3 regions of the Variovorax sp. LjRoot290 genome follow, and region 3 is predicted to be linked to each of the others. Evidence: predicted binding sites of a transcription regulator. Region 3 holds the regulator's gene; each other region holds the start of a gene.
What was found. Region 3 encodes FNR, which switches genes on or off when oxygen is low (the NO sensors DNR and NnrR bind a similar motif). Its sites were predicted from a motif close to TTGATNNNNATCAA; they were not measured.
Positions count from the first base shown of each region.

Region 1: a site for FNR is predicted at 1,244-1,257, ahead of hemN (oxygen-independent coproporphyrinogen III oxidase). Genes of this name have one in related genera too.
Region 2: a site for FNR is predicted at 1,334-1,347, ahead of oxc (oxalyl-CoA decarboxylase). Genes of this name have one in related genera too.

Region 1 is NZ_CAXURW020000002.1:55,834-58,094, forward strand. Features, by position in the region: gene hemN (oxygen-independent coproporphyrinogen III oxidase) at 1-1,183, opposite strand, end outside; gene ACSQ9A_RS29155 (hypothetical protein) at 1,316-1,459, shown strand; gene ACSQ9A_RS29160 (universal stress protein) at 1,696-2,214, opposite strand.
Region 2 is NZ_CAXURW020000001.1:5,528,909-5,531,169, forward strand. Features, by position in the region: gene oxc (oxalyl-CoA decarboxylase) at 1-1,260, opposite strand, end outside; gene ACSQ9A_RS27300 (Crp/Fnr family transcriptional regulator) at 1,413-2,021, shown strand; gene ACSQ9A_RS27305 (cytidylate kinase family protein) at 2,023-2,261, opposite strand, start outside.
Region 3 is NZ_CAXURW020000002.1:1,625,991-1,628,251, forward strand. Features, by position in the region: gene ccoG (cytochrome c oxidase accessory protein CcoG) at 1-509, shown strand, start outside; gene ACSQ9A_RS36920 (FixH family protein) at 530-805, shown strand; gene ACSQ9A_RS36925 (hypothetical protein) at 811-1,056, shown strand; gene fnr (fumarate/nitrate reduction transcriptional regulator Fnr) at 1,037-1,753, opposite strand; gene ACSQ9A_RS36935 (sulfite exporter TauE/SafE family protein) at 1,966-2,261, shown strand, end outside.

The DNA of each region.
Region 1 (2,261 bases), 1.6 Mb from region 3:
GGCACATGATGGCCATGATCACCGCGCGACGCAGCACGTCGTCGCGCGACAGCGCGAGCCCGCGCACCACCGGCAGCCGTCCCTGGTTGAGATGGTCGTAGTAGTCCTCCAGGGTCTTTGCGTTCTGGCTGTAGGTGCCACCAACCCTTCCGATCGCCGATACGCCAAGCGCGACAAGGTCGCAGTCCGGCTGCGTGCTGTAGCCCTGGAAATTGCGGTGCAGCCGACCTTGGCGTTTGGCGACAGCCAGGCTGTCGTCCGGCAACGCGAAGTGGTCCATGCCGATGTAGACATAGCCAGCGCAGGTGAGGGCGGTGATGGAGCGCGACAGCATCTCGATCTTCGTGGCCGCGTAGGGCAATTCGTCGGCGGCGATCCGGCGCTGCGGCTTGAACCTCTCGGGCAAGTGCGCGTAGGCATAGAGGGCGATGCGGTCCGGACGCAGCTCGCAGATCTGCGCCAACGTGCGGTCGAACGAGGCAGCGCTTTGACGCGGCAGTCCATAGATCAGGTCGACGTTGATGGACTGGAATTTCAGCTCGCGCGCCGAGGCGACCAGATCGAATACTTGTTGTGCCGGCTGGATGCGATGTACCGCTTGCTGGACGTCGGGGTCGAAGTCCTGGACGCCGAAACTCAGCCGATTGAAGCCCAGCCGGGCCAGGTGGGCAAGACGGCCGGCGTCGACCGTGCGTGGATCGACCTCGATGGAACATTCGGCGCCCGGCGCGAATGAAAAAGCTTCGCGCAGCATCCGCATCAGGTCGCTCAGCCCGTCATCGCTCAGGAAGGTCGGCGTCCCGCCGCCAAGGTGAAGCTGGCTCACCGGCGTCCGTGCGCTCAATTGCGCCGCGTGCAGGGCGATCTCCTTCTCCAGGTATCCCAGGTACTCACGCGCACGGGAGGCATGCCGCGTGATGATCTTGTTGCACGCGCAGTAGTAGCACAGCGACGCACAGAACGGAATGTGGACGTAGAGGGAGATGGGGGTCATGACTGCGCTGATGCCCAGCCTTCGCTGCCGCGCCGCGGCACCGTAGTCGTCGGGGCCGAAGGCCTCGACAAAGCGGTCCGCCGTCGGATAGGACGTGTAGCGAGGCCCGGCCACATCGAAGCGGGCCAGCACGTCGGCCGAGACCGAAGACGGTGAGGTTTCGTGGGGCGGAGCCAGGACAGTGGACATCATTGCGTTCAACCAAGGAAAGGCAGGTCTTCACTGTGCCTTCGTCGCGCCGGTCGTTGGTTGATGCTTGTCAACATAAGCAGCCGGACCGCTCGGCAGGAGGCATCTGAACAACGATCTGCACGAGCGCCGATGACGACGATGACGACGATGACGACGATGGCGACGATGGCGACGATGGCGACGATGGCGACGATGGCGACGATGACGCCGAGCGACTCGGCGCCCGGCGAGACGCTGGCGGGAGAGCGGTCGGATGCGGCGTCGAGGCCATGACTGCCGCGACGGTCAGGGGGCGACGTTGCGTTGTGCGCGGAGCTTGCACGCTGAAGCGCCCGCGCTGCGTGCTGCCTACGAGCAGCAGGTGGTCCAGATCAATACGGTCTCGGAGATCTCAACTTCAGCGCTCGTTCGCAAGGGCATCCACCTGGGGTTCGAGCCGGGCTCGGCAGCAAATGGATCAGCGCGCAGCGCGCCTTGGCGCTTATCAGGAAAGCGCGCGGGCCAAGGTATCAGCGCAGTACCAGCACGGGCACGGCGGAGTTCGCAAGCACATGCGCGGTTTCGCTGCCCAGGAAAGCGCGTGCCAGCCCTTTTCGTCCGTGCGAGGCCATCACGATGAGATCGCTGCCGTGCTTGATGGCGGCACCAATGATTGAATCGGCCACTCGATTCGATTTGACAGACGCCGTGCTGACCCGTACGCCGCATGCTTCGGCGCGCTTCTCGAGCGCCTCGAGCATGGTCTTCGCCTGCTCAGCGCGCCGGCACCCGATGCGGTCGATCTCCTCGGCTTCGAATTCGATGGTGCCGTCCATGTAGCTCTTGGCTTGCCGTCGTACCACGGTCACGGCCCTGAGCTCGGCCTTGTGCTCCGCAGCCAGGTCGATGGCTTTCGAGACGGCCTTTTCCGCCAGCACGGAGCCGTCAGTGGCAACAAGAATGCGCTTGAACATGAACTGTCTCCTCGGAGGTTGAGTTTCTGCAGCGTAGCCCCGCGGGGGCTTTGGAGCTTGATCCAGATCAAGCATGCACCCGGTTTCAAACGCAGAATGCGGCAAGCGAACGAGTACATGGA
Region 2 (2,261 bases), on a different contig from region 3:
GGCATCGGGCCGCGCCTTCACCTGATCGCGGATCACGCTGAGCGCGCTGTGGAAGTTCATCGGCGAGGGCCGGGCAGCCAGCGTGGCTGCCATCTTCGACAGGTTCTTGTCCTTGCGCTCGGCGATGGCGCCGGTCCAGTCGGCCGGCGGCTTGGCCCACTTGGCGTCGACGCCGGCCAGGAGCGCCGCCACGCAGGAGCCGATGTCGCCGATCACCGGCGCGGCGATCGCGACGTTGCTGTCGATCTCGGTCGGCGCGATGTCGATCTGGATGAACTGCTTGGCGCCCTTCTCCTGGGCCCAGGTCTTGCCCTTGCCGTGCGACAGCAGCCAGTTGAGGCGCGCGCCGACCAGCATCACGACGTCGGCTTCCTGCAGCACATAGGAACGCGCGGCCGCGGCCGACTGCACATGGGTGTCGGGCAGGAGGCCCTTGGCCATCGACATCGGCAGGTAGGGGATGCCGGTCTTCTCGATCAGCGCCCGAATGTCGGCGTCGGCCTGCGCATAGGCCGCGCCCTTGCCCAGCAGGATCAGCGGTTTCTTGGCACTCTTGAGCAGATCGAGCGCGCGCTTCACCGCGTCGGGCGCCGGAATCTGGCGCGGCGCCGGATCGACCACCTTGATCAGCGATCGCTTGCCGGCAGCCGCGTCCATGGTCTGAGCGAACAGCTTGGCCGGCAGGTCGAGGTACACGCCGCCCGGGCGGCCCGACAGGGCCGAGCGGATCGCCCGCGCGATGCCGACGCCGATGTCCTCGGCATGGAGCACGCGGAAGGCCGCCTTGCACAGCGGCTTGGCGATCGCGAGCTGGTCCATCTCCTCGTAATCGCCCTGCTGCAGGTCGACGATCTCGCGCTCGCTCGAGCCGCTGATCAGGATCATCGGGAAGCAGTTGGTGGTGGCATTGGCCAGCGCGGTCAGGCCGTTGAGGAAGCCGGGCGCCGACACCGTCAGGCAAATGCCGGGCTTCTGCGTCAGGAAGCCGGCGGCCGCGGCCGCGTTGCCGGCGTGCTGCTCGTGACGGAACGAGATCACGCGCATGCCTTCGGCCTGCGCCATGCGCGTGAGGTCGGTGATCGGGATGCCGGGCAGGCCGAAGATGGTGTCGATGTCGTTCAGCTTCAGCGCGTCGATCACCAGGTGGAAGCCATCGGTCGTTTCGCGGGCCGGCGCGTCGTCGGTCATGTTCTTGAGCGCGCGCTGGAGCGTGTCGTCGGCCGCCAGGGCTGCCTGTTTGTCTGTGCTAACTGAAGACATGTCTCTCCTTTTGCTTTGGATGAATGGCCGGGGGCCGAGCCAAGACTATGATTCGGGCCCAGGCTTTCAGCTGTTGACCGCGGTCAACTTTCCGGAAAACGTTCGCCGTACCGATACCGGCGGTTGTTGCGAAATCGAGCAAGACGGGAACCATGACGTTGTTGGAAAACCACCCGGAAAAAAACATCATCCGAGCCCAGCTCCGGCAAAACATCCTTCTCAAGGATCTGAGCGAGAGCGACCGCGCCGAACTGGAAACCCATCTCTCCGTGGTGGACGGCAACAAAGGCGACTTCCTGCTGCACCAGGGCGTGCGCGAGATGGAGCAGTACTTCATCCTCGACGGCATCCTCAAGCGGGTGGTGAGCAATCCGGAGGGCAAGGAAATGATCCTGCGCTTCGCCGACGAGAACGACATGGAGACCAGCTATGCCGCGCTGCGGCTGGGGACGCCCACGCCGTACGGCATCGTGTGCGTGACCAAGGCGCGCGTGGCCAGCCTGCCGCTGAAGGAATGGATCGCGTTCCTGAACCGGCATGCGGAAGCCAAGGAGCTGTTCGAGTTCAGCGTCATGCGCGGGATGAGCGAGATCATGGCGCACACCATCACGCTGCACCTGCTGGACGCGCCCGGCCGCGTGCACCGCTTCATGCGCAAGCATCCGGAACTGGTGGATCGCATTCCGAGCAAGGAACTGGCCTCCTATCTCAATCTCTCCGCGGAAACCCTGAGCCGCCTCAAAAAGCGCGGAAAGATCTAACTCAGGTCTGCTTGGATGAGGCGAACAGCCGCGAGCTGGTCATCAGCCTCAGCTGGTTGTCCACGCTGTGCACGCCGGCAACCGCGGCAGCGACGCTTTCGGTCTGCTCCCGTTCCTCGTTGTCGAGCACGATCCCGCGCAGCGCGACCTGCCCTTGCCTGGCGTTGATCGTGATGTTGATGTCGCGCGTCGCCTCATGCTCCTTCAACGCAGCCCGCACGCGCGCTTCCAGCGCCATGT
Region 3 (2,261 bases):
TGATGGACAAGATGGCCACACCGCGAGGTCTGATCCGCTACGCGACCCAGAACGGCATGGCCGGCCATTGGACGCCGAGGCAGGTGCTGCGCCGCGTGCTGCGCCCACGGGTGCTGATCTACACGGGCTTGCTCGCTGCGCTGACGATGGGGGTGCTGGCGAGCCTGGTCGTGCGCATGCCGCTGAAGGTCGACGTGGTGCGCGACCGGGCTTCGCTCGCGCGCATCGTCGAGGGCGGCCAACTCGAGAACGTCTATCGCCTGCAGATCATGAACGCGACCGAGCAGGTACAGCGCTACCGCATCGAAGCCAGGGGGCTGGAAGGCTTGAGCGTGTCGCCGCCTGATCCGGTCGAGGTCGGTTCTGCGCAGTCGCGCTGGGTCGCGGTGCGCCTGCAGCTCCCCTACGGCAGCGCCACCGCGGGTTCCCACGTCGTGCACTTCGACGTGCGCTCGGCCGACGGCAGCGCGCAGGTGTCGGAGAAGGCGACCTTCCTGGTGCCTCGTTGAGTTGGCAAAGAGGAGACAAGATGGACGATCATGCGATGACTTCCCCGAAGAGCGAACCCTGGTGGCAGTTCCCGCTGCTGTGGATGGTGATGGCCGGGCCCGCGGTGGTCGTCGTCGCCAGCTTCGTGACGCTCTGGCTCGCCCTGCGCACGCCCGATCCGGTGGTGGCGCCAGACTACTACCGCCAGGGCATCGAGATCAACAAGCATCTGATCGAAAAGAAACTGATGCCCGCGCTGGCGGGCCGCAATCATGCGGCAACGCCTGATGCCGACCTGCCCGCACCCAGGCGCTGATGGTCATGAAGACGCGCAACTGGATGTCGATTCTCTGGCCCGCCTTTCTGCTGGCGAGCGCGGCCGAACTGCTGGTGTTTGCACTGGTCGACCCCGGCGACCTCCACTGGCGCGGCGAGGCCGTCGGCCTGTCCCGCCAGACAGTCTATGCGGCCGGCTTCTTCGTCTTCTGGCTGCTGGCGATAGGGTCGAGCGCGCTGACGCTGCTTTTGACCAGGCCGGCCTCCGAGATCAACAGCCGGGAGGATTGACGATGCGCCGGAGCGCCTCGGCGTCGACGATGCGAAGATTGCGCTTCTCCACCTCGACGATCCCATCCTCCATGAACTTGGAGAGCGTTCGGCTCACGGTTTCGAGGGTGAGTCCGAGGTAGCTGCCGATCTCCTCGCGGGTCATGCGCAGCACGAACTCGGAGCGCGAGAAACCGCGCGCGTGCAGGCGCTGCACGAGGTTGAGCAGAAAAGCCGCGAGGCGTTCCTCGGCCCGCATGCTTCCCAGCAGCAGCATCACCCCGTGCTCGCGCACGATCTCGCGGCTCATGATCTGATGCACGTGGCGCTGCAGCGCCGCGACCTCGCGCGACAGTTCCTCGATTCGGTGAAAGGGCATCACGCAGACCTCGGCATCCTCGAGCGCGACCGCGTCGCAGGTGTGCTGGTTGTTGACGATGCCGTCGAGGCCGATGATTTCGCCGGCCATCTGGAAACCGGTGACCTGGTCGCGCCCATCCTCGGTCGCCACGCGGGTCTTGAAGACACCGGTGCGGATCGCATAGAGCGAGGTGAAGGGCTCGCCGTTGCGAAAGAGCGTCTCGCGTCGTCGGACCTTGCGCCGCGTGGCCACGATCTCGTCGATGCGTTTCAACTCGCTCGGCTCCAGCCCCGCGGGCATGCACAGCTCGCGCAGGGTGCAACTGGAGCAGGCGACCTTGATGTGTTCGGCTTTCATGGAGGGCGTCGAGGGTTGCAGTGATTCTGTGACGCGGTGCGCCGCCCAGGCTTGATGCACATCAAGGATGACGGGTCGACCTGCCCGCATAGTGGGTCATTGCTTGCCAGACCCACCGCCGCAATGAACACATCTCTCGCCCTCGCCCCTGCCGATTCATCTCGCGTCCCGGCCGAGCACAACCGCACGCGCTTCTCGCGCATCGTCTGATCATGCAGACTGCGCTCGCCAGCACTGCGCTCCTGATGGGATTGGTCGGCGGGCCCCATTGCGTCGCGATGTGCGGTGCTGCCTGTGCCGGCGTGATCCGCATCGTGCGCGTGCCGGTGGATGGTGGTGTGGCGCCGCTTTCGGCGAGCCCTCCGGCCGTTTCCGCATCCGTCGCCTTCCATGCGGCCCGTATCGCGGGCTATACGGCTGCCGGGGCGGCCGCCGCAGCGGCGATGCAGAGCCTCGGGTTCGCAAGCGAACAGGTCGCGGCGTTGCGTCCTCTGTGGGTGCTGCTTCA